DNA from 3 places in the Blautia sp. HA9023 genome. Region 3 is predicted to be linked to each of the others. Evidence: riboswitches for the same ligand, from Rfam matches in the RefSeq annotation. Region 3 holds a riboswitch; each other region holds the start of a gene.

Region 1 (10,863 bases), on a different contig from region 3:
TTCAACTCATGCCGTGCATAACAGCGCTCAACCGCTTCCCTGCCAGAGAGAACCCATTCACCCATAATACCGATTTCCTTCAGTGTGGCAACTGTACTTTCACAGCATGTCTTATCATCATCCACTACCAGAACCGGCAGATTCATCAGATTTTTGTCCTGTTCTTTTTCTTTTTCCTGAAGCTCCAGATAAATTGTTACTGTGATTTTAGTTCCCTTATGTAAGGTACTGTCCACTTTAATATTACCATTCATCAGGTTCACAATATTTCTGCTGATCGCCATTCCCAGACCAGTTCCCTGAACTCTGGTTGTCCGGTGATCATCTGCGCGACTGAAAGGATCAAACATGATTTTCTGGAATTCCGGTGACATACCGATTCCATTATCCTCAATCGTAAATTCATAGCATCCAAGTTCTGAAAATCCATTTGGCTTTTCCTCTATGGAAAAAATAATATTCCCACCATCCGGTGTATACTTGATCGCATTACTCATCAGATTCACAAACACCTGCTGAATCCTCAGACTGTCACCGCAGACACTTTCATGTTCAATGTGATTAATGTGTATATCTAAATTGTGTTTATGTTCATCAATCACCGGTTTTGTGAGTGTTATAAGATTATCCACCAGATCTGGCAGATTGAAATCCTCCTGTGCCAGCGTCATTTTTCCACTTTCAATACGTGCCATATCCAGCACTTCATTAATCAGCCCCAGCAGATGACGGCTTGATTTTGTAATTTTGCTGAGACATTCAATGACTCTGTCCTGACTCTCAATATTTGCTCCTGCAATTGCCGTCAGGCCGACAATGGCATTCATCGGTGTCCGGATATCGTGGGACATATTGGAAAGGAATTCTGTTTTCGCACGATTAGCATTTTCTGCAGAACAGTAAGCCTCTTTCAGTGCCTGACGGGATTCAATCTCTGCTTTTTTCTCCTGTGTCACATCCATGGATGCCAGCAATACTTTTACCAGTTTTCCATCCTCCCATTCCAGGGGTATGTAAGAAGCGATCTTATAAGTCTTTTCATCCTGGCTGCAATACTCAAACTTATAAATATCATTTTCACTTTTCAGTTTTTTCCGAATATTATCCGGGGCTATCAGGATATCTATAGCTTCCAATGGTTCCAGTGTCTTATATTTTTCAAGAACCTGCATCTGAAAATCATGATAAAATCCCAGAGGTTTATATATCATCTGTCCATTCAGATTGTAGAATTCATACCTGTCATTTTCCAGATCACAGACAACAAAACGGTCAACCAGACGCACAATACTCTGGATCAGCTGCTCCATGGAAGCATTATCCGCTGCCATCTGCAGATGCCGTGCACTCTCCACCTTTGTCTCTGTGATATCCCGCAGAAAGATCATGGCATATTCTGAATCCTCTATCTCGCCGCGTATGATCACATTACGGACCCATCGTTCTTCTCCATTCAGAGTGATACGGCACTCCAAAGCCAATTCGGTTTCCAGACCCTTCAGCCTTTCTGCAATATAACCACGGTCGTAAAAAGAGGATACCGCCTTCTTATCTTTCTCCACAACATAGGAATCCACAAAATGCCGAATCAGTTCATCCCATGTATGACTCTGTTCAAAGACGGTCATCAGGGACGGCTCAACCTTAAAGGTATCAAAAGTATTCGCTTCCAGATTCACATAATACTCGCACAGATCTGCTTTTGTAAAAGCTCGGTGGAAAGCAGCAGATTTTTGTGCCTGCATGATTTCTTTTTTCTCCCCATCAATGTTAATAAAAATCCCGGCAATCCTGCTGGCAGAACCATCCAGACGGCGTATTACTTCTGCCGATGCCCGAAACCACTGGTATTGATTATCCTTCATTCTCATACGATACTCTACCTGGTATTTTATCTGGTTCGTCTTATCCTTAATTGCCGCCTGAAGCTGCACCATTACTCTTTCTTTATCCTGTGGATGCAGAAGATCTGACCAGGATTCCAGTTTATTCGGAAAGTCCAGAGTGTCATGATAGCCAAGCATTTTTCGGAATTCATGACTCCAGTTTGCATTCACAATCTCACTGTTTTCGTCACAGTCAAAATACCAGAAGCCGGAACAGATAGCCTCATTGAGCAGTGCCAGATTTACATGATCCCAGTTGACCTGTACAGACATAACCCAGATCTGTCTGCCCGCCTCATCTGTCGCATCTTCTTTATAAAGCCGTACATTATTCACTGTACCGTCTGCTGTAAGGATCTGTGATTCCCCTGCTCCGTGAAGCTGCAAAAAACGATCTCGATCCAGTATATCTTCCTCGCCATAAAAGAAATTTTTCAATGAGCCGTTTGTCTGCTTCATAAAAGAGTCGAATGTATATCCTGTACTATGTAACAGCAGATTGCTCACAGATAAAACAGACAGGTTTTGGTCATAATATCCTGTCATTATGCCTACCCCGCCATTATTTTCCAGTGTTTTCTGTACTGCCTGTGACATGGCCTGTGTCTGTCCCGGTACAGTCTCACCTAAGGAATATATTCTGTCCTCATAATTTTTCATTTTTTTAAAGTCCTCTCTCCGTCTTATGCCTTCTTCATCCTGCTTTTATCTGTATACAGAAAACCTGTCCCTGCTAGTTTTGTTACCCATTTTTGCATACAAAAAGGACACTTGCCAAAATCTGCCAGTGTCCCTATTATATTTTTTTAAATCACACATCTATATAGTATAAAAGGTATCGGAATCTCTTCTGTTCAAACATCTTTTCCATATATTATGTTGATATGGAAACAGTGGCAACCGGCTGACATGGTCAAGCTTTCTGACTTTAGTCCCTTCTGGCTTTGCGCCCCTGCCTTTCAACAGGTTTGCCTTTAAAATAATTTTCATTTTTCCCAAAATAAAAATACCATGAAGTTTTTTACACGTCAATAATATTGGATAGAAAATCTGTATATTTTTTTATCTTGGTATAGTTGTATAAGTAGTCAATTACATTTAATACATTCCGTTCAACATTTTTTTGATATTTTTTCTTTTCCCCCCACTGTAAAACAGCCTCTGAGCGTTTCGTTATATAGAGGGATACAAATAAGAGCAAGATCCACCCATGTTTAACAGTATTGCCGTTTGGCATCCTGTTCTCCTATGGGATTTATCTTGATGGGGATCTCCCCATACCCTCTCAATAACAGACGTTTCACTTGTCTGTTGGTTCCACCTGAAAGTGTTCACAGCACTATTTCTAATATCGGAAGGAACAGCCGATATTGAAATACGTGGACTCCCGGAGGGAGGAATAGTCTCAGTGGAAGGAGGAGTATGAGAACAGAAAACAAAGATAAAGAACTGAATCACAGACATTTTATAGGATTACGTCTTACCGATGGAATTGAATCCATACACTCTATGATTACTGAAACTTTATTTCTTTTCATCAAGCAAAATAACACCTTGCGCCGGATTTTTATCAATTGCACCAACTATCTCATGTGGAACATATGGCTCTTCAAGATATGCAAGGTCTTCGGCAGTTAATTTAATGTCAAATGCTCCGGCTGAATCATCCAGATACTGCGTTTTGGTTGCCCCAATAATAGGCGATAGAATTCCCTTTGCCCACTGCCATGCAATGGCTATCTGGGACATTTTGCAGTTATACTTTTCGGCAAGCTCCGCTACACGTTTAACTATCTGTATGATATCCATACATGGCAGATGCACCAAGTGCCCTGACCTTTCCTGCTTTTACCAGATCGTGCAGTGCCTCCATAGTTTCTTCAATTGGTGTATCATAGTCAAATCTATGGATGATATATAAATCAAGATAGTCGGTTCCAAGACGTGACAGAGTTCCATCTATTTCCCTCATGATTGCCTGTCTTGATAAACGACCTTCATTAAAATATACCTTGGATGCAATCACAACCTGATTTCTCGCTACATTTTTCTTCAATGCTTTACCTAAATATTCCTCACTTGTTCCTGCTGAATATCCATTTGCTGTATCAAAAAAGTTATATCCCAAATCAAGTGCATGCTTGATAACATTCTCACTTTCAGCTTCATCCAACGTCCAGTCATGCATGGTTCCAGCTTTCCCAAAACTCATGCAGCCCACACATAATTTTGACACTTCTATATCTGTATTTCCGAGTTTACCGTATTCCATAGTGCTCTCCTTATCTTAATCCAGCGTACTCTTTCTCCGATACCGCCTCACACCACTCATTGGAACAATCCACTCCCGGCACCTCAATTGCCAGATGGGAAAACCATTCATCCGGAGCGGCCCCATGCCAGTGCTTTACATCTACCGGAATGTTAATACAGTCACCCGGGTTCATTTCTACCGCATCCCTGCCTTCTTCCTGATAAAACCCTCGGCCGGCTACACATACTAAGATCTGCCCGCCACCGCTTTTTGCATGATGAATATGCCAATTATTCCTGCATCCGGGTTCAAATGTCACGTTGAAAATGCCAACCTGAGAAGTGGAAATCGGTGCAAGAAAACTTCTGCCAGAAAAATACTGTGCAAAACCATCATTTGGTGCACCAATTGGAAATACCATCTCTTTTGCATGCGCCCGCATCGCTTCCTCTTCGTATGGCAAATCTCCTTCGCCTGTCTCCCACACTTCCTTTGCAAGATTGAAAACAGCCCATGCTTTTGGCCATCCTGCATAAAATGCGACATGTGTGATTACTGCGGCAATCTCTTTTTGTGTTACACCATGATTTTTTGCATTTTGAAGATGATATTTTAAAGAAGAATCTGTAATTCCGGAAGCCATCAGAGCAACCACTGTGATGATACTTCTTGTTTTTACGTCAATATCCTGGTTATTCCAGTTTTCACCGAAAAGGACATCATCGTTAAAATGTGCAAACTCCGGTGCAAATTCACCAAGTGCATTTCTTCCTGCTGTCTGTATTATTTTTCCCATTTTCTGTATACCTCCATAGCACTGTTATTTATAAAGATTTTACCCACTCACTGATTTCCTTTTTTGTTCCACGGTTTAACAGGCTGCCTTCTGTGATAACTGCATCCGGTGCGGATGGCTGTAATTCCTTTACAGTATTACCGAATCCACTTCCACCGGATGTTGCAAAGAGCACAATCTTTTTGCCACTGAAATCATAGGCTTCCAAAAATGTATTGACAATTGTCGGAGCTACATACCACCAGATTGGGAATCCCAGAAGGATCTCGTCATAAGAACTCATATCCATCTTTTTCTTCATAATCTCCGGTCTGTATTTCTTATCACTCATTTCCACACTGCTTCTGGATTTTTTATTCATCCAGTCAAGATCAGCCTTTGTATATGGAACTTTTGGCTCAATCTCAAATAAATCCGCTTTTGCTTCCTCTGCAATCATTTCTGCTACTTTTTTTGTTGTCCCGCTTGCACTGAAAAATGCGACTAAATTTTTACTCATAATAAAAAGCCCCTTTCTATACGTATTTTTCACAAAAAAATAGATGTATAAGATTTACATTCATCTTACACATCTATTTTAAGCTCTATCGCTTCATTATGTCTAATGCTTATATTGAATTTTATTTTATGCCTGAAAAGCATTAATCTCCTCAATCATTTTACGGACTGCCAAAGAATATGGAATGTTTCGTCTCCAGGCAATCACAGTACTTGTTGTGATTTCAGGAGAAATTCTTCGCTGTACAAGAATATCCTCCCGCCAATACTTTGCAGCACCTTCGATGGATACCGGATAGCCCAGTCCATTTGCTGCCATAACTCCGGCATTCGTTCCAAGATTACTTGTAAAAGCAATCTGCAGTTTCGAAAAGTCTTTTCCAAACCAATTGGCAAGTTCACTTTGAACATTTACTCTTTCCGGCAGGATCAATGGTTTTCCAATAAGATCTTCTTTTCTTATAAACTCTTTTTCTGCCAGCGGATCATCCGGCCGCATTCCAACACACCAGTGATCGCAATCTGTGATCCGGATATAATCCAGCCCTTCGGTGTCCACCGGTTCCATGAATAATGCAATATCTACAAGTCCTTTGTTCATCATCTCATACACTGCATCTGCTGTTGCAGTATGCAATACAATCTGAACCAGCGGGTATTTTTCTTTATATGTTTTACATATCTCCGCCAATGTCTCCACCGCTGCAAATTCACCGCATCCAATGGTTATCGTGCCCTCTACAACCTCTTCTTTTCCTTTCAGTTCCTCAAGCGTTCTTTCCTCAAGATTAAGAATCTCCAGGGCACGCCTTTTTAATAAAATTCCTTCATCAGTAAGCGATATTTTCTTTCCGTTTCGAATAAATAATGTTATTCCCAGGTCCTCTTCAAATGCTGCCATTTGTCTGGAAAGCGTTGGCTGGGTAATATGCAATTGTTCTGCTGCTTTTGTAAAGCTCTGTTCTTTTGCCACCGTCAGAAAATAGCGCAACAGTCTTAATTCCATATTTTTTGTTCCCTCAACTTTCGATTTCACGACATCATTTCTAATACAGATTTTACCGTACTTTTTAATCTCAGTCCATCCTTTATACCCAGGCGATAGAAAAACTCTTCTGTCTCTGCTCCGCTGGCAAATATTTCATCACAATACTTCGTAAGCACTTCCTCTTGTTCCGGAGACAGTGTTTCTAAAAGCTTCTGGTATTCCTTCTCTATATTTTCATTAAATGGCTGTGTATCTTGATTTGATTTCCATTCAGAATATGCTTTGCTCATACGATTGGAGATCATCTTATCAACAGACTCCTCTACGTCTTTTGACATCTTTGAGGGAGACTCTTGCTTTTGAACTTTTTCGTTCTTCGCTTTTTCAAGTGTTGACTCGTCAATATAGTGAATAATTTCTCTCAGATTTACCTTCATAGATTGCAGGTATCCTCTCATAAGCACTGCCAGTTTCTCACTTCTGACTCCAATGCCAGGACAAATGCTCCTGCAGCCAATACGCCTACCAACATGAATTCAGCGATTCCCAGGATAATATAATTCATGTACTGCGTGCGGTACCAAATGATGGTGCACACAAAGTCAGCCTCATTGATGCGCCTTCCATCGGACTTTGCTTCCGCAGTTTCCTTCACTATCTCTTCTCTGGAATCTGTTTCCACAAGTCCCTTTCGGGTCATCTTTTTGACCGCATGTCTTTTCGCCTTAAATTCCTCCAATCGCTTTCACCTCCTTTCTCCCCAAATGGATAAAAAAATAAGGCCATCTATCGTGGATAACGGTAGACGACCTCAAGTTATATACTTCTTTATGATGTTATTACTTTGTATTTGTGTTTTAATGCTTTTGACAGTGCAACATTTGTAAATGGAACAATCTGATCATTTTGCAAGCGGCCAAGAACAATACCCGGATCTCTGTCAATTCTTTCAGCAAATCTGCGGATAGCATTTTCGCTAAACTCATTCATTCTAACGAAAGCCTCATATTCTCCCGGAGGGATCAATTTGTCTTCCGCATATTTATCTGCTGCATCCTCCTGTCCAGCGTGCTCATTTTCAAACGTAATTCCATAATCACCATTAATAATATGGCCAATCTCATGGAACAGAGTAAACCAAAATGTATCTGAATAGAAACGTCTGTCATTCACCATCAGCATTACATTCTGCCCAATCTTCTTGGTTGCACCATTTATTCCTGAACCCGGAAGATTTGGAAGTATTACGAATATTACTCCCGCATCTTCAAAGGCCTTCCTAATCAGTGGATAAAAATCACCATGCTGTGTTGTTAATGTCAATGCATAATCAACAGCTTTTTCAAACTTCTTTTTGTCAAACTTAGGTGCTTCTATCTTCAGTGCCTGATTAATTGCGATCTGAACCATTGCATTTGCTCTGGCAGTATTAGTCTCTTTCATATCCTCAGATGCACTTCGGAAACTAACTGTCATATTTTGCTTTGTAAAAACAGATAATGATGCAACATTTAAAAATTCACGTAGACACTTAATCTGCTCATTTGTTTTTCTCGGAAGATCAGGCAATCCAAAATTCTCTCTGAAATATGTGTACTGAAAGTATTTGAAAATTCTTCTTTCCTGCTCTAATTCCTTGGATGATTCAAACTCAGCAATCAAAGCGTCATAGCTCTTCTGAAGATTCAGCCAGTAGTCAACACTAGTCCCTAACATTCGAGATAATTTCATGGCTATATCGATTGATAAGCTTTGCTCCCCACGTACCAGAATACTTAAATTCTTTGGCGTGGTATCTAATCGTTTTGCAAAATCTTTCTGAGAAAGTCCACTTTCTTCAATGATTTCTTTGATATAGTATCCAGGATGAAAAGCAATCTTATCATTATATTCAATATAATTACTCATAATGCTTACTTACCTCCTTTACTTCAACAATTCTAACCACACCAGCAATTTCATCAATATTACAAGGATCATAAGGTTCTTCATTCTCATCTAATGGCTGAATAATAATACGCCATGGATCTCTTCTCGTTTTTACATCTATAGCAAAAAATCCATCCATATTGCCACTCAACTTATGAAAATGAAACGTCGGCATCATTACTATATCCTTAATTACACTCGCCTGCTGCATAGCATTTATTCGGGCAAATAGGCTGGTTGCTAATGCAGCATTCCCGCCAAACAATTTTTTTGCAGTCTTTAAATCGGTACATTGTTTCTGACTTTGCTGTTATTGTATAGTAGCTGCACGTTTGCCATCCTTTTCAAATTACCCGTTGGGTAATCTAAATATACCATCAGGAGAGGCTCTAGTCAATAATTCACACACTCTTTTCACAATTATTCTTCCATTTCCTTCTGCTTTCTGGCTTCAACCTCTGGTGCTAGAATATAAATAGTACAAACCAAAATGAGAAATTCCAAATACACATAAGCATGATACAATAGAGGCATGCTGAAGGAGGATCTCATATGGCAAAGCAACATGACAAACAATTTAAACTTGATGCAGTCCAGTACTATCAGGATCACAAAGATCTCGGAGTACGTGGATGTGCAGAAAATCTTGGCATCGGATACAGCACATTAACAAAATGTCTGAAAGACTTCCGGGAATCAGGTGATATTCCTGTTCGTGGTTCTGGTAATTATGCATCTGATGAGCAGAAGGAATTGCCCGTCTCAGACGTGAATTACGTGATGCCCAAGATACACTTGATGTGTTAAAAAAAGCAATCAACATTCTGGGAAAATGACGGAAGCCATTTAATATCTTGCATGGCTCCACCACGTACCTTCTGATACAGAAAAACGTCGTAAAGCTGTAAAAGCAAAAATACAGGATATTTATGATGATTCCAAGGCTCCTTCTTAAAATATATAGATTTCACAAATCCCTATCGATATACATTCTTCTGTCATAGATGTATAAAGATTTTGCACAGTTCGTCTTTTTCATAAAACTTATTCTGTTTTTCAACTTCTGTGATATAATGCTTTATTATAATAATTCCCATGGACAAAATGAGGTGAACCAAGTGAAAAAGAAAACACTTGTGCCTCTTATCACTTTTTTACTGGGCATATGCCTTATTAGTTTGATTGTATACAAAACAGACACCCACGAAAAAGAGCAGAGACACATAACAGCACAATTAAACGTAGCCACCTATGGCGAACAAATAAAGAATGAAATTACAAATGGAATTGAGATCACAGATACCTTGAAGCAAATCTTAATAAGTGAAGATGGCGAAATCCGTCAGTTTGAAACAATTGCAGGAAATCTTATGTCTGATTCTATTGAAAGTGTACAGCTCGCTCCTAATGGTGTTGTTACAGATATTTATCCGGCTAATGAAAATGAGGCAGGTAAGATTGATTTGATCCATGATAAAGACCGCGGAAAAATTTCCTGTTACGCAAGAGACAACTATACAATCATTACGCAGGGCCCCTTCAAATTAAAACAGGGAGGATATGGAATTGCAGTCCGCAATCCCATATACCTGAAAGATAAAAACGGACATGAGTATTTCTGGGGATTTACTATTGTTATCCTGCGTGTTCCGGATATTTTTTCAGATTCAATCAGTGCACTTTCAAATTTTGGATACGAATACAAAATTTCAAAAACAGACGCTCCATGGAGTGATACTTATAAAGTGGTTTATCAATCAGATGGGCAAATAAATCGTCCTGTTTCTTATACATTTACAATAGGAGACGAAAACTGGAAATTTGAAGTAACTCCTAAAAGTGGATGGAGAAATGCCACATTACTGATAATCATCATCGGAATTTTTCTTACAATAAGCCTTCTCCTGTCAGTTCTTACCAGAGTATGGTTAGTAGCAAAAGAACATAAGAAAAAGTTTCAGATACTGGCGCGCACAGATTCTCTTACAAATATTTATAACCGCTATGGATTTGATGAATTTGCAGAAAAAATGATTCAAAAAAATCCAAAAACACATTTTGTGGTTGCGCTCCTTGATATCGATGATTTCAAGTTTATTAATGATATCTATGGACATAATTACGGAGACAGGGCACTAAAGAATCTTGCAGACAGCATGAAGACTTTTTTCCCATCCGATGCATTACTCGGAAGAAATGGTGGTGACGAATTCTGCATTCTTTTACCAAATTGTACCTTTGCAGAAGCAGATATACAGCTGCAGAAATTCACCAAACTTCCTAAATCATTCTCATACCATGGTAAGGAACATGCATTTTATATTTCTCTAGGATATGCAGAATATCCAACATTTGCATCCAATCGTTCACAACTCATGCGTTGCGCAGATGCCGCTCTTTATGAAATAAAGCTTCATGGAAAAAATGGATGTATGGCCTACAGAGAAGGACTTCGGTCAGGTGCCCGCAAACAACTTGGATTCGCATTCAAGGATATCTCTGAACATCTTCC
Region 2 (10,863 bases), on a different contig from region 3:
ATGAGAACGGAGAGTGCTGGAGAGCCTATATTTTTATTACAGATGCGGTAAGCTATGATCTGGTGGAAAAACCGGAGGATTTTTACGAAAGTGCTGTTGCATTTGGAAAATTTCAGGAAATGCTGGCTGATTATCCGGCAGAGACTCTGCATGAAACCATAAAGGATTTCCATGATACAAAAAAGCGTTTTCAGGCGCTGAAAGATGCCGTGGAAAAGGACTGCTGTCACCGTGCCGCATCGGTAAAAGAAGAAATTGCGTTTGCACTGCAGCATGAAGATCTGGCTGGAATATTTGGAAAACTTCTGGAAAATGGGGAAGTTCCACTTCGGGTAACCCATAACGATACAAAACTGAATAATATCATGATCGATCTGGAAACGGGAAAGGGAATCTGTGTGGTCGATCTGGATACTGTAATGCCAGGACTGGCCATGAATGATTTTGGTGATGCGATCCGGTTCGGAGCCAGCACTGCGCTGGAAGATGAGAAAGATTTAAGTAAAGTCTCCTGTGACATGGAGCTCTACGAGATTTACGTGAAAGGTTTTCTGGAAAGTTGTGGAGACAAGTTAAACGCCAGGGAGATCGAGATGCTTCCTATGGGCGCCAAGGTGATGACCTATGAATGTGGCATCCGTTTTCTTACTGACTATCTGGAAGGAGATCATTATTTTAAAATCGACCGTGAAGACCATAATCTGGACCGCTGTCGTACACAGTTTAAGCTGGTGGCAGATATGGAGCAGAAATGGGAGCAGATGCAGGCAATCGTAAAAAAATATCAGAAATAAAAAACAGGGGATTTTTACAATGGAGGTAAAGATAATGAGCGAGACAAAAGGAAGAGTGACCATCCCGACAGATCTGGATGTGATTCCGGAGACACTGAAAATGCTGGATGAGTGGGGTGCAGATGCCATCCGTGACTGTGACGGAACAGAATTTCCGGCAGAGCTGAAAAATACAGGGGCCAAGATATATGCTACCTATTATACTACCAGAAAGGATAATGCCTGGGCGAAGGCACATCCGGAAGAGATCCAGCAGATGTATATCATGACATCTTTTCACACGGCAGTTTCCGATACTCTGGAGATACACCTGATGGACCATCTGTATCCGGATATGCTTGCTGTCAATACCAGAGATGATATTAAAAGATGGTGGGAAGTTATGGACCGTACCACAGGAGAGGCTGTCGGTACAGAAGAATGGTCCTATGATGAAAAATCCGGAAATGTGGTGATCCGTCCGGCAAAAGAGTTTCATGAGTATACGGTAAGTTTTCTTGCATATATCATGTGGGACCCGGTACATATGTACAATGCTGTTGTCAATGACTGGAAGGATGTAGAGCCTCAGATCACCTTTGATGTGCGCCAGCCTGCAACACGGGCACATTCCCTGGAACGTCTCCGCAGATTTCTGGATTCGCATGATTATGTGAACGTGGTACGATTTACCACATTTTTTCATCAGTTTACGCTGATCTTTGACGAGATGGCAAGAGAAAAATATGTGGACTGGTTTGGATATTCTGCCTCAGTGAGCCCTTATATTCTGGAACAGTTTGAGCGGGAAGTAGGCTATAAATTCCGTCCGGAGTTTATCATTGACCAGGGGTATATGAATAATACCTACCGTATCCCGTCAAAGGAATTTAAAGATTTCCAGGCTTTTCAGAGAAGAGAAGTGGCAAAGCTTGCAAAGGAAATGGTAGATATTGTCCATGAGTATGGAAAAGAAGCCATGATGTTCATGGGCGATCACTGGATCGGCATGGAGCCTTTTATGGATGAGTTTGCTTCCATCGGACTGGATGCAGTAGTGGGAAGTGTTGGAAACGGAGCAACCTTACGTCTGTTCAGCGATATCAAACATGTAAAATATACAGAAGGAAGATTTCTTCCATACTTTTTCCCGGATACCTTCCATGAAGGCGGAGATCCGGTAAAAGAGGCAAAAGTAAACTGGGTAACTGCAAGAAGAGCTATCCTTCGAAGCCCGATCCAGAGAATCGGCTATGGCGGCTATCTGAAGCTGGCTCTGGAATTTCCGGATTTCGTACAGTATATCAAAGAAGTATGCCAGGAATTTCGTGTGCTCTATGACAATATCCAGGGAACCACGCCATACTGCGTAAAACGTGTGGCAGTTTTAAACTGCTGGGGAAAAATGCGCTCCTGGGGCAACCATATGGTACATCATGCTATCTATTACAAACAGAATTATTCTTATTTTGGAATCATCGAGGCATTAAGCGGTGCGCCGTTTGATGTTTCCTTTATCAGTTTCGATGATATTCGTGAAAATAAAGATCTTCTTAATGATTTTGACGTGATCATCAATGTAGGTGATGCGGACACTGCACAGTCCGGCGGCGAGAACTGGGCAAATCCGGAAATCCTTACAGCAGTGCGGAAATTTGTCTACAATGGCGGCGGTTTTATCGGCGTTGGTGAGCCGGCAGCCCACCAGTGGCAGGGAAAATTCTTTCAGCTGGATGATATCCTGGGAGTAGAGGAAGAAAGAGGATTTAATCTCAATACAGACAAATACAACTGGGAAGAACACAGAGATCATTTTATTCTGGAAGATACAGACGGAACCGTAGATTTCGGCGAGGGCAAAAAGAATATCTTTGCACTGCCGGATACGAAGATCCTGATCCAGAAAGACCAGGAAGTCCAGATGGCGGTAAAAACCTTCGGAAAGGGTCGTGGCGTTTATATCAGCGGGCTGCCTTACAGCTTTAAAAACAGTCGTATTCTGTACAGATCCGTGCTCTGGTCTGCGGCAGCAGAGGATGAACTTCACCGCTGGTTCTCGTCTAATTATAATGTGGAAGTTCATGCCTATGTGAAAAACGGAAAGTATTGTGTGGTAAATAACACCTATGAACCACAGGATACAACTGTTTATACAGGGGACGGAAAGAGCTTTGAAATTCATCTCTCTGCCAATGAGATCCGCTGGTATCAGATCTGACAGATGTTTTGCAAAACTCTGTAAGAGAGCTGTTGACAGGCATTTATAATTGAGTGTATAATAGTACAGATTTGAAAGAGAATATATGGGCAAAGCAGTTGAAAAGCTGTGACGCAAAGCTAAAGGGCCTTTAAAATGGCAGCCAGCTGCAGAGAATAGAAACAGGGAACGGTATAGTTGCATGTCTATAGCCTGACCCTGTTTTTTTGTTGGAAGAACAGATAAAATGCATTGCGGTTTCCTGCGCGTTACAGGGATTTTCCAAAAGCTGCAAATGGTGAAATATGGAGTGAACAGTTGATAAACAAGGCACTATTTGAAGAAGAAAATTTATATATAGTGGGAGAGTCCCATCTTTGTGAGGAGACGTATGCGGCCATACGGAAAACCATCGAAAATAACCAGGCGGTAGGTGTTCTGGCCGGATATTATGACCGTGATCTTACGATTGCTTATATCAGTGAATTTTTTCTTCACAATCTTGGATATACCTATGAAGAATTTATGGAAAAATTTTCCGGATCGCTGAAAAATGTATTCTGTGGGCAGAACTGTACGTTTGCAAAGATCGAACGTTTTAAAAAGATCCATGGAGTAGGCGAAGCACAGATGCTGAATAAAGAAGGTGCACCGGTTAATGTGCGTGTATATAAGAAAGATACCATTGACAGTGAAGGAAACGCATTATGGATATTATCCACGCACATTGACGAGATGCAGGAAAATCTGGAACTGGTAAATCAGGTGCTCAGTTCCGGGTTCTGGTCTGTAGAATGTGCTCAGTCCGGAAATCCTGAATCAGTTTTCTTCAGTCATGAATTTCGAAAGATGCTTGGATATCATGATACTCTGGATTTTCCCAACAATCTGGAAACATGGGAAAGGGGAATTCATCCCCGGGACCTTGAGGAGGTTTCCAGGACTTTTCAGGAAGCTTTTCAGGATAAGACCAATGAGAAAAAATATGATGTGGAATACCAGCATGCGTATGGCGGATGGAACTTATCAGTGGTTTAAGGATAAGGGAGAGGTGAGCCGTCGTGCGGACGGAACTGCTTTTCGTATGGCCGGGATTTTTATAAATATTGATGCGGAGAAGAGAGCGAGACAGTATACGCAGAGAGTAGATGCTTTTTACCGTGCATACACAACGGCAAATCTCTGTGAATACTATGTGGATCTTCAGGAAAACAGCTTTAATTCTCTGAAGGTGGAAGAAACATTATCCGGACTGTTTGAGGAGAGCAGTACCTGGGATGAGCTGATCGATCTGCCGGTACTTGTGGTAGATGATGATCAGAATTGCTGCGAGAATACGGTGGCACTTCTGGAAGAAATAGGAATCGACGGGGAGTGGGTAACATCCGGAGAAGAAGCAGTTAACCTTGTTGCGGCGCGTTATGAAAAAGAAAACGATTATTTTGCCATTATCATTGACTGGAAAATGCCGGGAATGGACGGATTGGAGACGACCCGGCAGATCCGGAAAATAGTTGGAAATGATGTAACCATTATTATTTTGTCAGCGTATGACTACTCTGAGATCGCAAAAGAAATCATAGGGATGACCGGAGCAGAGGTCGTGACAGCAGAAAACGGAAAGACAGCAGTGGATATGATTTCTTCCGGATCTGAAGGTGATTTTGATCTGATCTTTATGGACATCCGAATGCCGGTAATGAACGGGTATGAAGCGACAGCAGCAATCCGCACATCCAATATACCGGCAGCCAGGTCTGTTCCGATCGTTGCCATGACTGCCAACGCCTTTGCGGAAGATGTTCAGCTTGCCAGAAGTGCCGGAATGAATGAACACATTTCCAAACCACTGGATATGACAAGGCTTCGGGATGTGATGAGAAAGTGGCTGTAAAGTCTGACTGGTTAAAAGGTGAAGATTCTGTGAAATCGGCCTTTGCCATTGACAGAAGAAAAATACAATAATATAATTAAACCTATCGTAAAAGTAGGATATAAAAACTGTTACAGTAGAAATAAGATCTATTGTAACAGTTTTTTATTTTATCGCTTTACAAACTTTATGAGAAAGGATGCAAAACAGTGAAGCATACGGTTATTTATATTGATGGTATGACCTGTATTAACTGTCAGTCGAGGATCTGGAATGTACTGAAATTAAGACCGGAGATCACGGGAATTACAGTCAGCTATGAATATTCACGGGCAGAGTTTGATTATGATCCGAAGAAAATCAGGATGAAAGAAATTGTAAAAATGATCGAGGATCTGGGATATCAGGTAATTCCCGCGGAACAGTTTCGCAGGAAACAGCTTCGTCAGGCAGCAGCGGAAATTTTTGCGATCGCCCTTTTATTTGTGATCCTGCAGCGTTTTGGAATCCTTAACCATCTTGCGCCGGATTCTCTTGCCGAGACAGGAATGGGATATGGAATGCTGTTTGTCATTGGCCTGATCACTTCTGTACACTGCATTGCCATGTGCGGCGGGATCAATCTTTCTCAGACCTTGCAGAAGCAAGAAGCGAACGCAGAGGAAATATCAAGGTCAATGTTTCGGAATACATTTTCCTATAATATGGGACGGGTTGTTTCCTATACCGTGATCGGAGGATTTCTCGGGGCCGTAGGAGGTCTGGCTGGAATTGGGGACAGTTTACAGGCTTCCACAGTGTTTCAGGGGTCTCTGAAACTCCTGGCCGGAATTATCATGGTCGTTATGGGTGTGAATATGCTGGGGATTTTTCCGGGGCTTCGGAAACTGAGAATCCACATTCCATTTCCTGGAGGGAAATCTTTATGGAAAAAAAGGACACCTTTTCTAGTTGGACTGTGTAACGGGTTCATGCCCTGTGGACCGTTGCAGTCTATGGAGATTGTTGCACTGGCTTCCGGAAGCTGGGTAGCAGGAGCTTTTTCCATGTTCTGCTTCAGTCTGGGAACGGTTCCTCTGATGCTTGGATTTGGCTCAATTTTTTCTGCACTGGGAAAGAAATTTACCAGACAGATCCTGAAAACAGGAGCGATCCTGGTGGTTGTTATGGGACTTGCCATGATGTCTCAGGGAAGTGTGCTGTCAGGTTTGGAAAGCAGGTCCGGCGAAAAGGTAGCAGCAGAAGCGGATAATGTGCAGAATGATGATCAGACAGATGTGGCAGTGGAAAAAGATGGAGTGCAGTATGTTTCCAGTACGCTGTGTTCTGGATGGTATCCGGATATTACTGTGAAGGCAGGGGAACCTGTGAAGTGGGAGATCAATGTACCGGAGGGCAGCATCAATGGATGTAATTATAGGATGATCCTTCAGGATTTTGGAATGGATCATACTTTCGAGAACGGAGAAAATGTCATCGAATTTATACCGGAAAAAGAAGGCGTCTATACGTATAGCTGCTGGATGGGCATGATCACAGGGACTATTTATGTAACAGGAAAATAAAAACAGAGGAGTAATGTTAAAGATGAAAAAAATTATGATAACAGGTATGGCGTTTCTTATAGCAATGACGGCGCTTGCAGGATGTGGAAATGTAACAGAAACAGAAACTACAGAAGAGACTTCCGCAGCAGATGGAAATCAGGAAATCAGCGTCAGTTCCGGTGGGAATCTGACCATACCGGTTGATGAACTGACAGAAAATGCAGTCTTTTATCCTGCAAATGTAGATGGCACGGAAATGGAAGTGATCGCAGTAAAGACTTCGGATGGAACTATCCGTACCGCTTTTAATACCTGTCAGATCTGTTATGATTCCGGAAATGGTTATTACAAACAGGAAGACGATAAACTGGTCTGCCAGAACTGTGGAAATTCTTTTACCATGGATCAGGTAGGAGAAACTGCAGGAGGCTGCAATCCCTGGCCGATTCTGGAAAGTGACTGGATACTTGCAGATGGTAAGATCCAGATATCTTATGATTTTCTGAAGGATTCCGCAGATATTTTTGCAAACTGGAAGGGTGCATATCAGAGTTAATGCAGCATTGACAGGAAAAAGAAAACATCATATAATAAACCCATTCCAAAAGAGGGAAAACAAAGCTGTTACAATAGAAAAATCTATTATAACAGCTTTTTTGTTACTATTGACAAACAATTTTGCTTGCAAAAAGGAGGTCTTTATGAACAAAAAAATCAAAACATTGTTTTCGTATCTGATGATCATTATCGGAGCCATACTGGCCAGCTTTTCCGTTGCCTGTATCCTGCTTCCCAATGATGCCATCGATTACGGAACTGCCGGAATTGCCATTATCATAAGCAAACTCACTGGGTATAATCTGTCGTTGTGTGTGTTGCTTGTCTTTCTGCCATTTCTGATCGCCGGGATCATTCTTATCGGTAAATATTTCTTTGCAAAAACGTTCGTAGGTTTTGTGATCTACACAATAGGTCTTTCCTACTTTGAAAAAATCCCTTTTGAACTAAATACAGAACATTTTATTGCGGTGGCTTTCGGAGGGGCGATTCTTGGTGTGGGACTTTCCCTGATCCTTCGAAATGGTGGCTGCATTGACGGCTCTGAGATTTTTGCCAATATCATTGTAAAAAAAATCTACAATCATTCGGGAAAAGACTACAGTATTTCCTACATATTAATTGCGTTCAATGCCTGTGTATATGGGGCGGTGTTTGTACTTCTTGACAGAGATTCCGCACTTTTAAGTCTTCTGGTGTACATCGTGTCAACTTCCATCATCGATCATTTCACAGATCATTTTGAGGCATTGAAACAGGTGACCATCATCACAAAAGATCCAGATTCAATTATTTGCGATATTAAAGAAGAACTGAATAAGACCTGTACTATTATCAATTCTTCCGGTGTGATCGCGGGGGAAAATAAAACACTGATCTGTTATGTGAATTACTTTGAACTGCAGAAAGTGAAAGAAATTATTTCCAGGAATAAAGGATCTTTCAGTACTGTTTCAACTATTGATGAGATCCTGCGATAAGGCTTACAATAAAAGATGGGTTTTTCTCCGGAAAAATGTTATTCTATATATGGATGAGAAAAATCAAAGGAGAAGAATTATGAGACTTTCAGAGAAATATGAATTCCGTTCTATACACAGGGAGGAAGCAGAACAGGCAGCGGAAATTGAGCAGATCTGTTTTCCACCGGCAGAGGCAATAAGCAGAGCGGATGTTATAGACCGTGTAGAAAAAATTCCGGAGCTGTTCCTTGTGGCAGTTGACCGGAAAAACGGAAAGCTGGCAGGATATCTCACAGGATTTACGACCAGTGAGGAGGCTTTCCAGGATAAATTTTTTACCAATGCAGATCTTTGTGATCCTGATGGGAAAAATAATATGCTTCTGGGGCTTGAGGTCCTCCCGAAATACCGTGGACAGGGCCTTGCAAGAGAACTGATGATGCGTTATCTTGACCGTGAGCAGAAAAGAGGGAGAGAACGTGCGGTTCTTACCTGCGTAGATGAAAAAGTAGAGATGTACCGGAGAATGGGATTTGAATATATTGGAATCTCAGCTTCTGTACTGGGTGACGAAAAATGGAATGAAATGGAATATCGAATGAAAAAATAAAGGCACAATTCCCGGTACTGTGATAAAATAAAAGATATTTCAAAGACAGAATATAACGATCAAAAAAGGGGGAAATACTATGGCAAAAGCAGAAAAGCACACACTGAAACTGGAAATAGAAAAACCGCAGTATATTACGGTAAATGATGTGACTTATGCACAGGTGGACTCCTGGTTTGGACATTGCAGAAGAGACCTGAAACTGGATATTATCTATCCGGAGGCACAGGATGGCAGAACTTATCCATGTATTCTCTGGATCTGCGGAGGGGCCTGGCTGATGATGGATAAGTCGGCGCATAATCTTTATCTCAGCAGGCTGGCATCAGGCGGATTTGTAGTGGCAAGTGTGGAGTACCGCACTTCCAATCAGGGGCCATATCCAATGCCTTTGCAGGATGTAAAGGCAGCGATCCGTTATCTGAAAGCGCATGCAGACCGGTTCCGTATCAACAAAGAGCAGATGGGAGTTATGGGAGAATCCGCCGGAGGATATCTTACATGTATGGCTGCGCTGGATCATGATCCGGCCCTGGATGTAGGAGAATATCTGGAAGAATCCAGCGAAGTACAGGCAGCCTGCCCCTGGTATCCGCCCACAGATCTTTCTGCGTTTCCGTGCGAATCCGCAGAACAATGTGCTTCTTCCGCAGAGTCCCTCCTTCTGGGCTTTAATTCCAAACGAAACAGAGAAAAGGCGTATAACTGCAGTCCTGTATCCAAAGTAACGAAGGATGCGCCGCCATTTTTGATCATCCATGGAAACTGTGATCGGACAGTGCCCTATGTGCAGTCAAAAACATTATATAATCTCCTGGAAGCGCAGGGCTGTGATGTAACTTTGCTGACGCTGGACGGAGCAGATCATGCGGATCTTCAGTTTTTCCAGGATGAAACATGGAACTGGATCATCGATTTTTTCAACAGAAAATTAAAATAAAACAGAAAACAGGAGTAAAATCATGGTCAGACCGATAATGAGAGATATTTTTTTTCTGAGACAGAAAGCGCAGCCTGCCACAAAGGAAGATAAACAGATAGTACAGGACCTTCTGGATACACTGAAAGCCAACGAAGCAGGATGCGTGGGGATGGCTGCCAATATGATTGGAGTAAATAAAAGAATCATTGCTGTAAATATGGGATTTATCAATGTGGCAATGCTGAATCCGGTGATAGTGAAAAAGTCCAGAGCATACGAGACAGAGGAGGGATGTCTTTCTCTTGACGGTGTGCGAAAGACTACCCGATATGAAAACATAGAAGTGGAATTTCAGGATATTTCATTCCATAAACAACGCCAGAAATATTCTGGCTGGACAGCACAGATCATTCAGCATGAGATTGATCACTGTGACGGAATTATCATATAAATATGATATATAACAGAGTTAAGAACAAAAAGTACAGAAAAAAGCAGGGGATTTTTGCAATATGGTTCTGACGGTATTAAGATAAGAAGGGAAGCGGAAACTATGTATCAGAAATTAATGACATGTCTGGAAAGTGTAAGAGAGAAAACAGATTTTAAACCGGAAATCGCATTGGTTCTGGGATCTGGACTTGGCGACTTTGCAGAGAGGATCCAGATCGAACAGATCATTAAATATACAGATATCGAAGGATTTCCGGTATCGACAGTAAAAGGGCACAAAGGACGTTTTGTATTTGGTTATGTAGAGAAAACACCGGTTGTGATCATGCAGGGCCGGGTTCATTATTATGAAGGATATCCAATGTCTGACGTAGTTCTTCCGACACGTCTGATGGGGCTTCTTGGGGCAAAAAAACTTCTTCTCACCAATGCGGCCGGAGGCGCCAATCCATCCTTCCATCCCGGCGATCTTATGATGATCACGGATCACATTACAACGGCAGTTCCAAGTCCTCTGATCGGCCCTAATATTGATGAACTTGGAACCAGATTTCCGGATATGAGCGAAGTATACAGCCGATCCCTTCAGGATGTGATTCGAAAATGCGCTGCAGAATGTGGAATTGAACTGAAGGAAGGGGTTTATGTGCAGTTTACAGGACCTAACTATGAGACCCCGGCAGAGATAAGACTTGCTCAGCGCTGGGGCGGTGATGCTGTCGGAATGAGTACCGCATGTGAAGCTATGGCAGCCCGTCATATGGGAATGGAAGTCTGCGGAATTTCCTGTATCACAAATATGGCAGCAGGGATTTCAAAAGAAGCGCTGAACCATGAAGAAGTGCAGGAGACAGCAGACCGTATAGCGGAGTCTTTCCAGAAACTGGTTGAAAAAGTAGTGGTAAATATGTAATCCTGGAAAGAAGGAAATTTTAAGAAAAGAGAAACACAAATGATAACATTGAATG
Region 3 (10,863 bases):
TTTCAATGTGGACAGGTTCATCTGCATCACGTGCTGATTATACATCTCTTCCAACGTCAGAACAGATTACAAAGGATATTGGGTATAGACCGGTATTGATTGATACCTTTGAGAACGGGTACTGCTTCAAAGAGGGCAATATTATAAAAAACAGTTTTAAGGATGGCAATGCAAATGTAATTGAGAATTTTAAATCTGTGTCCTTTGATTATCAGAAGAATGGAGATGTTGTATTGTTTGAACAGCAGAAATTTAACTCAAAACTTACTCCGTCAGGTGATATTATTGCCACTGTAAATGGAACAAATTTGTATTATGTACATTATATAAATAAAGTGGTATCAGATGATTACGAATTGACAGAACAAGATAAAAAAGACCAGTCCAGTGGAAAAGTTATATTCAGTTACAATGACAGTGCTTCTCAGATTGAAGTCAGTCAGGTTCAAAGCGTTAACTGGAATAAGGATGGCATCCAGTATGATTTGCTGCAAATAGATGGAAAATTATCTGCCGGAGAACTTGCAGATATGGCGAGAGAGATTATTAATAACAGAAGATAAAGAAAAAAGATGGTGGATTCAGTCCGGTTCACCATCTTTTTGTAACTGTTGTGGAAATACCTGTATCGCAGCTGATGCATAATATGTTATAATTTACAGATACTCTGACCATGACATCGTATAATAAAAAATGGCGAGATGCTTATCGTAACACCCCGCCAAACATCCAATTACACAACATTTGAATAATCAGATTCTGTTCAATCTTTTATACTGTCAACAATTCAGCATTTTTTATGATATCTTTTATCTTTTTTTCGTCCATTTCAGCTACATCCGCGATCTGAGCAGCTGTATAACCTTTGTTGTACATTTTCATAATCATTTCCCGTTTACCCATCTCAATTCCGGTTTCAATTCCAGTCTCTTTAATTTTCTGGCTCAAATTACACATAATACTCACATCCTCTCTAAAATCCTTTTCCATTGGAATTGCATATTCATTTCCAATGATATCCAGTTTTTCGTTTGCTGTTAAATCCTGAGATAACAATGCTCCCAGTAATCTATGTAATTCATATTTCTCCTCATGCTTCGGAAGTTCTTTGGCAAGTCCGATCATTACGATATTAACCAAGTCCAGTTTGCCTTTCCATGCATGGGAATTTACAATACTATCTTTCACCAGGTGAATGTGTTCCAGACTATTTTCCGGCATATTCATACAAACCCAGATGGAATAGACTCGCTTGATATCATTATAATTTGAATTTGAAAAATCTCTTTCTTTTTGCGAAGAAATCATACGGCTTACATAAAAGATTGCCCGATTCAATATATCATACCCGTTTGGTTCGTCCTTTTGGGCTTCTACATTGATAATAATCTGCGACAATCCATCCCTCATTCTGACATAAAATATAATATCAAATCATATCATTCCCTCATGAAGCTCCGGATTTTCAGAATTAAGACCAACCACACGAGATCCAGCATTTTTAATAACAGCATTAGTAAGACCAGTTTCTATCGGAACAGTGTTAATAAATGGTTCGCCTTCAATGTAAGAAACCACCTCTTTCGGATCCATTCCTGCATATTCATCAACAGTCTTTACTAATATATGGGCCAGGATACTTTTCTGGCCAAGTAATCGTTTCGCGCTTTCATCATATTGTGCGTCTTTATCCGTCGTAAGAATCGTATTTTTGATTTCTGTATTCAAAGTCTTTCTCCTTTTCTACAGCACTTTAAAAACTATTCTTCGGCTATATATTTATTATACTCTAAATCTGCGTTTTCAACAACATCCAATTACCTATAGATTTTGTGAATATCCACTTTTGGTTTTAATACGTAAAAATCTTTTATAATATAAACAGTATCTCCTTGCTTACATCATAAAAGATTTCTCCAATAGTCTATATTAATTTTAATCATTTACTACTAAAAAAATAGATAATTGCAAATTCGTTTCCCAGTGCCATGCAATCATCAGAAAAAAATGTCTAGGTTGTTTTATGACCACATTTTTACCCAGTTTTTGTTGCTGCTTGAGCGTATTCCTTACCACTGAGTACCATTTACTGATAGAAGTTCATGAGTCGTTAAACCGCATATTTCCTGTATTTATGCGAGTTTCCGGAGATACTGAAATTTCACTACCACATTTTTGGACTCAATGCCATTCTGTCTAAATCTCCTATTCTATACGGTTCTATACGGTGTAACACCGTTTTATCTTAAATCTGACCATGTTTGTGCCACAGTGAAAATTGCTTTTTAGATCTGTGTATAAACATGGCCAGATAGTAGTTAGTTGCATTTTTAAAACTTATTAAGTTTAACATATCCGGGCAGGAGGTTCAAGATACTGTGATGAGAAAATTTTATTAAAATTGTTTTCGGCTTATTTTATCAAAGACTCAGATCATTCTATATTGAATCGAAGTTCTAAAGGCTTTCTTTTTAATAGCCTTTCACTTCGGCGATCCGGCTGGGAAGTTCCAATATAAACAGAAAATTCATCACTGTCTATATACCTTTTTCCTTCTTCATCCACAATCTGCAATGCATCTTTATCAATTTCTATTTCAAAAGTTTCTTTTTCTCCGGCATTCAGATGTACTCGTTTGAATGCACAGAGGTGATAATTTCTTACCGCATATTTTGATTTCCAGTCCTTGATATAAACCTGCACTACATCGTCGGTGTCTGCCAGACCTTCATTTTTTACAGTACATTTTAATTTTAAATTCTTATGTTTCTGTGGCTTTTCCGTAAATTCCGCAGCTTCTGCAAATACATCTCCGTAGGTAAGCCCAAATCCGAAGGGATATAATGCTTCCTTCTTCATATACCGGTAAGTTCTGTTTTCCATGGAATAATCGGTAAATTCCGGAAGATCATCGGTATCATAATAGAATGTAACTGGAAGCTTTCCGCTAGGGGACACCTTGCCAAATAATATGTCTGCCAGTGCTGTTCCGCCTTCAGCACCCGGATACCAGGCTTCAAGAACTGCATTTGTATGTTGATCTGCATAACGAAGATCCATTGCACTTCCTGACATTAATACGGTGACAACTGGTTTTCCAGCTGTTGCAACCGCTTCCAGAAGCTTCTGCTGACAAAGAGGAAGCTCCAGAGATTCCTTGTCTCCTGCCTGACCTGCATTTCCCTCATCCGGTTCTTCTCCCTCAACAGTTTCATCCAGGCCAAGCACAAGAACAACAAGATCACTGTGTTTTGCAGTAATTATCGCTTCTGAGATCCGATCATCCGGCCATGCTAGAGGCTCGGTCTTATCCTTATACAGATGGCAGCCTTCTGAATACAGAACTCTGCAGGTTTCTCCTGCTTCCTTTTGGATTCCATCCAAAACAGTTACATAATGTGAGGAAGTTCCGTGATAATTTCCAGAAAGCACTCTTCTGCTGTTTGCATTTGGTCCTATTACACCAATTGTCTTTATTCTGCTTTTATCTAAAGGAAGGATTCCATCATTCTTTAAAAGAACGATTCCTTTCTCTGCCGCTGTGACCGCAAGTTTTCTATGTCCCTCACACTCCACAACTTCATAAGGAATACTGTCATATTCACTTCCATCAAATAATCCTAATAGAAACCGCGTTGTATACAGTCTGACACAGGATCTGGTAATCTGCTCTTCCGTGATCAGTCCCTTCTTCAGCGCAGCCATTATATAAGCATACGTGCATCCGCAGTTTAGGTCACAGCCCGCATCCAGCGCCATTTTTACAGATTCTTTTGGCCCTTCCGTCACTTTGTGGTTCAAATGGAAATCCCGGACTGCCCAGCAGTCTGATACAACATGTCCTTTGAATCCCCAGTCATCTCTTAATATATCTTTCAGCAATGTTTTACTTCCACAGCATGGTTCGCCATTTGTCCGGTTATAAGCTCCCATTACAGCTTCAACGTCCGCTTCCTTCACAAGGGCTTCAAAAGCTGGAAGATAAGTTTCATACAAATCTTTTGGAGAAGCCTTCGCATCAAATTCGTGTCGGAGTGCTTCTGGTCCGGAATGTACTGCAAAATGCTTTGCACAGGCTGCTGCCTTCATTGTATCCCCATCGCCCTGAAGTCCTTTTACAAATGCGACCCCAAGTCTTGAAGTCAGATAAGGATCCTCTCCATAAGTTTCATGTCCTCTTCCCCATCGAGGATCCCTGAAAATATTGACATTGGGAGACCAGAACGTAAGGCCTTTGTAAATATCCCTGTCCCCTTCCCCGGAAAATGCATGATACTTTGCTCTTCCTTCTTCTGCGATTACATCTGCAATTTCTTTTAGTTTTTTATCATCAAACATTGCAGCCAGTGCGATCGCCTGCGGGAAAACAGTAGCAGTTCCGGCCCGGGCCACTCCGTGAAGAGCCTCATTCCACCAGTTATAAGCGGGAATTCCAAGGCGTTCAATTGACGGTGCATCAAACTTCAGCTGCCCTGCTTTTTCTTCTACCGTCATTTTGGCAACTAGCGCTTCCGCTTTTTTTCTTGCTTCCTCTCTATTCATCCTTATTCCTTTCCTGGTACAAGTACCGTTTCATTTCTCTTTGATGATTCCTGTGATTAGATCGATACTCATCCATGCATTATGTACATGGATATAATGTATGGATCTGAAACGACTGCACTTCCATTAAAATTCCGGTATATTCATAACCGTCTCCTGCCATTCTTTCGGGGACATTCCGTATTCTTTGCGGAATGCTTTATAGAATCCGGAATAATCTTTGAAGCCAAACAGCAGATAAGCTTCGCTGATCTTCATGTTATTCCGGATTGCCTCTCTGCATGCCTCCAGTCTCTTTTTCTGCACATACTGATGAACTGACATTCCAATATGATCCTTAAAAAAATGGGCAATATGATATTTACTGACAAAAAATTCTGCTACCATCCTGTCCAGAGACAATTCTTCTTCCAGATGCTCTTCAATATAGTCTATCAATCTTTCTGACAGCTGCTGTTCCTCCTGAACACTACGCTCATGTCTTTCATTATATACAGTCCGGTTTAAATGAAGAAGCAGATCGCTGACGCACAGGGAAACCTTCGCCGCTTTTCCAAAATGATTGGAATAAATTTCCTCCAGCAAATGAAATACTTTTGTCTGAATCGTATTAAAAGCGATTCTGTCGTGATGGAAAATATATTCTCCTTTTGTCTGCACCAGCTGTATCAAATAGCCATACTCCCTAGCATCTTCCATCAAGCGGTTCAGATAGTCAACCGTAATCCAGAATACAAACCTTCTATAGGGCACGCTTTCATCGTGAATGACTGCATGATGCTCCAGACCAGGAGGCACTACCGCCACGTCTCCGTATTGCAGCGGATATTCTTTTTTCTCTATCTCAAGAGATACATCACCCTCCAGAAAAAAATAAATCTCATAGTAATCATGGATATGGTTGGCAACCTTTTTCATATGCTGATCTTTATAATAATAAATTTCGAAGTCTCTTGAAACCATATACTGCCTTGTATTAAATTGGGTGTTTAACTTCTTTCTCATCTTCCGCCTCCGAACCACCGAAATATCGTTCCTATCCAATAAAATCAGCATATCATTTTACCGCAACTTTGGCAATGTATACAACAATTCTGCCACGACAAACGCATGAATGGTTAGCAACTGCAAATTTTATTTTTTCTACTTTTTAAGCTTCTAAAAGCTCCTCTAAATACTTAATTGGACGCAAACTTACTACGAACCTTTTCTTTCTCATTGACAACTTATGTCTTGATAGTTCTGCTGGTTTCAAAATACTCAGGCTCCATTTTCTTATAATGTTCAAATTTTGTGCCGCCATTTTATCGATTGTCGTATTTGCATCCTCCCGAAATGTTACATCCAAATGCCAATGCATACTTTCTATACTCCAATGACCTCGCACCGCTCGGCTGACTTCGTTGATATCCGTTTTTAAACTGCTTATAAAATATCGATATTCATACGTTATCTTTCCTGCTTTTTCTATTCGTTTCTTCTCCATTACAATGCTTCTCAGGCCTTTCCAATTCTTCTTTTGGCTCAGCCACCGGATATCTTCCGTCTGATAATACTCTCGGATCTCAATTTGCCCATGGGCTTTCTCACGGGTCTTCTTATATGCCCCCTTTTCGCGCATTTCTTTTTGAAACTCCTCATTCGAAAAGTATTCTTTTACATCTTCGTACATTGTGTATTGATTTTTCTTCAATGCCAGAACATAATCCGCTCGTTTCTGCCTGATTTTTCCTGCGATCGCTGTCTGCGTTCCCATTGCATCAATCGTAATGATCTGACCCTTTATCTGGATTTTTTCCAACAGCTCTGGAATCGCTGTTATTTCATTGCTTTTTTCTTTGACTGCTTTCTGTCCCAGACAAAATCCATCTTCCTTACTCCATGCAGAAACAATGTGACTTGCTTTTTCTTCTCCACGTTTATTCGAACACATCGTTTTTCCATCTATGCAGATGATCTTCTTCAACAGTTCTCCATCATTTTTATCCAGCCGCTCCTGCCATTTTCCATAGAGCTGCTGCAGAATTTCGGGCGATATCATCCCCATGACACGCCGGATCGTATCATGAGAGGGGATTCCGTTTTTTAGTTCAATATACTTTCGAAGATAATCCTGATAGCTTTCTGCAAACAATGCCATCTCAACCCAGTCATCCGCATTCGCAAGAGTTGCAAACAACACAATGACAAGAATATCCTTCAACGTATGACGAACCTTTGTCTGCTGACGAGTATCTTCAATGTATTCCATCCACTCTAATAATTCCTGCATAAATAACACCCCTTTTTCTTTTATTTTACTAGAAAAGGGGTGTGTTCACAATTTATTTACTCATGCGTTTGTCGTGCGCATTTGGAATTTGCTATATCGATTATTTCATCCATCTCTCCACAGTTCGGATGATCTGTTCTATCTGTACAGGTTTGGACATGTGATCGTTCATTCCTGCTTCTTTGCATTTCTGGACGTCTTCCAGATAGGCGTTGGCAGTCAGTGCGATGATCGGGATCTGTTTTGATTCCGGGGATGGAAGACGGCGGATCGCCCTGGTTGCATCAAGACCATTCATCACAGGCATCTGCATATCCATGAGAATGGCATCGTATGTTCCGGAGGGATCGATTTCAAAAAGCTGTACACATTCTTTCCCATTTACTGCCCGGACACAGTGAATGCCGTACATTTCCAACTGTTCTTCCAGAATCTCATAATTCAGGTCATTATCTTCTGCGATCAGAAGCGTTTTTATGATCCTGGATGGCCTGAGTTTGAAGAACGGAATTTCCGCGGTTGTCTCTGATACTTCCTGCTCCCTGATAAAAGGTACATCCAGAGTCACACGGAAAGTGGTTCCCTCGTGGAGTCTGCTTGTTGCTTCAATGGTTCCGTTCATCTGGTCGACGATCTTTTTTACAATAGCAAGGCCCAGGCCGCTTCCCTGTACTTTATTCACTCTTGTATCAATTGCTCTGGAAAACTGAGAATACATTTCTTTCATGAATTTTTCGCTCATTCCAATCCCGTTATCCCGGACAATGGAAACCAGGCGGATCTTATCTTTATCCGGAAATGGTTCCTCATAAACTTCCAGTTCAACCGTTCCTCCCTCAGGAGTATACTTCACTGCATTGGATAACAGGTTCATGTAAATCTGACCGATCCGCAGACGGTCAGACAGCACGGTATCATAAATAATGTCATGTCGGTTACAGATAAATTTCTGGTTCTTATCTTCTGCTGTTCCACGGATATTCTGTTCGTAAAGTTTACATAATTCAGACAGTTTTACTGGCTCAGAATCAATGCGAAATTCCCCACTTTCGATCCTGGAGATATCCAGGACATCATTGATCAGCTGCTGCAGATTACTTCCACTTAAGTTGATCTTATCCAGACAGTCCAGTATTTTGTCCGGTTCATGGAGATGGTTTCTTGCAACTCTGGTAAATCCCATAATGGCATTCATAGGAGTCCGGATGTCATGGGACATTCTGGAAAGGAACTCTGATTTTGCCTCATTGGCACGGTTGGCCTCTTCTACCGCATCTATGAGATATTTTTCCCGCCTTTTTTCCTCACTGATCACGCGGATCACAAGCAGAACCTGTCTGGCTGTTCCATCTTCCGCTCTTGACTGGACAATAAACCTGGCCAGATGCCAGTTGTTATCTGTGGCAAGGTAGTCAACTGCAATGGACTCCTCTTTTTCCAGACGTTTTTTCAGAGTGGAGAGGTCATAAAACTGTTTTACCATGGCCCTGTATTTGGACGCGACTTTTTCGCTGCTATCACTGGTGATATGGGCAGCTGCGGTTCCCTTCATTCCTGTAAAACGGTGATTTTCACTGCCGCCGGTAATCTCCTCATAATAAAAATCCTGAAGGTCGATCCGGTAGATCATGTAGTAGATCTTACTGATGGCGGATATGATCTCATTGTTCATTTTCACTTCTGCCAGAGAATCTTCCAGCTCTCTCTGATGATTTCGCTCCTCCTTTATGATCTCATCTACATGACGAAAAGCGATCAGAACCGGAAAATCCGTTGAAGAAGGAAGTCTGGTGGCTCTGATTTCAAAATACTGATGCCTGTTGGCATTTTCCCGGGACTGATATCTGCGGCTGATCTTATCCCTGGTTTTAAGCTCGCCTATCAGATTCTGACAGTCAAATGTCTCCAAAAAATCCGGCGCGGATTCTTTTATGACAAAATGATCATAATAGTATTTCAGTTCTTTTGAGTAACAAAGTATGATTTTTTCTCTGTTTTTCAGAATCTTCGGAGCGTTGGCACCCTGTTCCAGTTTTACAACTTCGGCAGTATCATCCAGAAGATTGACTTTATATACAGAAGTACAGTCCTCACAGAGAACATTCAGGATCTGACGTTCTTTTTCCATGCTTTCAAGATTTTTTCCCAGAAGCGTAAACATGCGGAGATTTTCCCTGGCTGTATTCAGATGAGCACCTACGAACGCAAGCTGATGAATAAACAGTTCTGAGATTCCTTTATAAAAATGATCCATTCCGATAAATCCGCTTAAATGGTCTCTGCTGAAAATAGGTGCGAGGACGCGGGAATATGTGTGATGTTTCTTCATCAGGTTGTATTCCTGTTCCATAGGAGAAAGTTCTTCACAATCTGTAACCTGGATCGTCAATCCTTTTTTCAGTTCGTCTGTCCAATGTGGAATATCCTCTACCGTGATTTCTGAAAATAACTGTTCTTTTTCTAATATGTCGTCCTCATTTTTCCATTCATACTGAAGACAGAAGTATTCTTTTCGGTTCTTTTCTTTTTTATCAAAAATATATACTCGATCGGCACCACTGCATTTTCCAAGCAGTTGCAGCATTTCGTAAATTGCGCCATCCAGTTCTTCGTTGTTTTTTACACGATATTTCCGTTTAATGTCCTTGTGATATCCTTGATACTTACCGGTTTTGGTATATATCCGTTCATGCCAGCTTCTGAGCCGTATAGGACATCAGAAGTGCACCATCTGCATCACCATTTCCTTTCCACGGGGTAAAATAAAAAAAGCACCATGTTCAGACAGAGAGAACTATAGTGCTTTTGAATTATGCAACTGGCTGCCATTTTACAGGCCCTATAGCTTTGCGCCACAGTCTTTCGGCTGCTTTGCCCGTGTTTGTTTTTTTAACAATTTTAGTGTATATTTATACGGAAAATTTGTCAATTATTGTTTGGAATTTTTTTCAACTGTGAAAAGGCTTTTAGCATTTCTTTTTCGCCGTAATCATCAAATTGTATCACAATGGTATCTTCGGTTTCGGAGATAATGGACCCGCGGCCGTATTTGGGATGTTCTACAAGTTGTTTTGGTGTTTCTGGTGGGATGTTTTCCGGCAATGCTGTCTTTTCATCTGGGGATAAAGAAGTTTCCTGTTCCTGGGATCTGGCATATTCTTTCGGTGTTTCCAATTTTCGGAGTTTTTCTTCCAGGATCATCTTTTTCAGGTCCTGAAGGTGCCGGGCAGCTTCTTTTGTATCTCTTGTGGCATCTGCCGGATGGGCAAGATATTTCTCCGGAAGACTGGAAAGGTAGCGACCTGGACCTGGAAATACCCGCGCAGTTCCGGGATTGATGTAAAAAGATAATTCCAGGAATTTCCTTGCTCTTGTCATTCCCACATAAAACAGTCTCCTCTCTTCCTCTTCTGTAGAAGCATCACGGCTATTTAAGGGAATCAGCCCATCATTTACACCAATGATAAATACGTAATCGAATTCCAGCCCTTTGGAGGCATGGAGCGTCATCAGTTTTACAGATTCTCCGGAAACCGCATCTTTTTCCGGTTCCATGCCATTCAGTACAAGATCATTAAGAAAATCCCTGATACTGTGATAGGATTCCATTTTCTTTAACAGGGAAAGGATTTGCCTCCTGTTTTCTTTATAGTCGCTGGAAGACGGTCGGAGATATTTTTCCAGAGAAAGCTGTTCCCACAGATTTATGTAGCCGGAGCCTGTGTCCCGATACTCCCACATGGCCTGAAAAAGTAAGGATTTCGAGAGAAATACACTCCCTTGTGTAAAATTCAGAATCTCTGTCCGGGCTTTTTTTGAGTTCCATCCTTCCCCGAAAGTTTTGTCGCAAAGGACATAAGTTCCGCTGGTAAGATCCTCATGATTGCTTAAAAAACGCAGTATATGAAGAAACCAGGCAAGAACCGGAATATCCTGAATGATTTTCTTCTGAGAGATTTCATATGGGATCTGATGTTTTTCCAGAACTTTTGAAAGGATCTCTGACTGGCTCTGAAGCCTGTAAAACACTGCGACCTCCTCAAGTGGAA

What was found. Region 3 has a riboswitch for cyclic di-GMP ahead of AC04Q6_RS01700 (hybrid sensor histidine kinase/response regulator). Riboswitches for the same ligand answer to the same signal wherever they lie in the genome.
Region 1: it holds a riboswitch for cyclic di-GMP, as region 3 does, so the genes downstream of both, AC04Q6_RS07715 (response regulator) here and AC04Q6_RS01700 (hybrid sensor histidine kinase/response regulator) in region 3, are expected to answer to the same signal.
Region 2: it holds a riboswitch for cyclic di-GMP, as region 3 does, so the genes downstream of both, AC04Q6_RS14540 (PAS domain-containing protein) here and AC04Q6_RS01700 (hybrid sensor histidine kinase/response regulator) in region 3, are expected to answer to the same signal.

The regions. Positions count from the first base shown of each region.
Region 1 is NZ_JBWLUR010000006.1:811,626-822,488, forward strand. It holds gene AC04Q6_RS07715 (response regulator) at 1-2,546, opposite strand, end outside; cyclic di-GMP riboswitch class I at 2,779-2,869, opposite strand; partial or broken gene AC04Q6_RS07720 (aldo/keto reductase) at 3,411-4,158, opposite strand; gene AC04Q6_RS07725 (carboxymuconolactone decarboxylase family protein) at 4,169-4,936, opposite strand; gene AC04Q6_RS07730 (flavodoxin) at 4,965-5,435, opposite strand; gene AC04Q6_RS07735 (LysR substrate-binding domain-containing protein) at 5,562-6,440, opposite strand; gene AC04Q6_RS07740 (hypothetical protein) at 6,467-6,859, opposite strand; gene AC04Q6_RS07745 (hypothetical protein) at 6,877-7,161, opposite strand; gene AC04Q6_RS07750 (HigA family addiction module antitoxin) at 7,251-8,330, opposite strand; gene AC04Q6_RS07755 (hypothetical protein) at 8,323-8,616, opposite strand; gene AC04Q6_RS07760 (helix-turn-helix domain-containing protein) at 8,904-9,158, shown strand; gene AC04Q6_RS07765 (diguanylate cyclase domain-containing protein) at 9,470-10,863, shown strand, end outside.
Region 2 is NZ_JBWLUR010000009.1:163,449-174,311, forward strand. It holds gene AC04Q6_RS14530 (phosphotransferase enzyme family protein) at 1-794, shown strand, start outside; gene gnpA (1,3-beta-galactosyl-N-acetylhexosamine phosphorylase) at 829-2,991, shown strand; cyclic di-GMP riboswitch class I at 3,070-3,145, shown strand; gene AC04Q6_RS14540 (PAS domain-containing protein) at 3,289-4,008, shown strand; gene AC04Q6_RS14545 (response regulator) at 3,944-4,864, shown strand; gene AC04Q6_RS14550 (urease accessory protein UreH domain-containing protein) at 5,053-6,408, shown strand; gene AC04Q6_RS14555 (DUF2318 domain-containing protein) at 6,431-6,946, shown strand; gene AC04Q6_RS14560 (YitT family protein) at 7,092-7,928, shown strand; gene AC04Q6_RS14565 (GNAT family N-acetyltransferase) at 8,008-8,520, shown strand; gene AC04Q6_RS14570 (alpha/beta hydrolase) at 8,600-9,460, shown strand; gene AC04Q6_RS14575 (peptide deformylase) at 9,483-9,893, shown strand; gene AC04Q6_RS14580 (purine-nucleoside phosphorylase) at 9,996-10,808, shown strand; gene AC04Q6_RS14585 (nucleotidyltransferase family protein) at 10,848-10,863, shown strand, end outside.
Region 3 is NZ_JBWLUR010000002.1:44,786-55,648, forward strand. It holds gene AC04Q6_RS01670 (hypothetical protein) at 1-563, shown strand, start outside; gene AC04Q6_RS01675 (hypothetical protein) at 772-1,398, opposite strand; gene AC04Q6_RS01680 (hypothetical protein) at 1,435-1,728, opposite strand; gene AC04Q6_RS01685 (glycoside hydrolase family 3 C-terminal domain-containing protein) at 2,434-4,542, opposite strand; gene AC04Q6_RS01690 (helix-turn-helix domain-containing protein) at 4,669-5,547, opposite strand; gene AC04Q6_RS01695 (ISAs1 family transposase) at 5,693-6,814, opposite strand; gene AC04Q6_RS01700 (hybrid sensor histidine kinase/response regulator) at 6,915-9,398, opposite strand; cyclic di-GMP riboswitch class I at 9,625-9,700, opposite strand; gene AC04Q6_RS01705 (ATP-dependent helicase) at 9,740-10,863, opposite strand, start outside.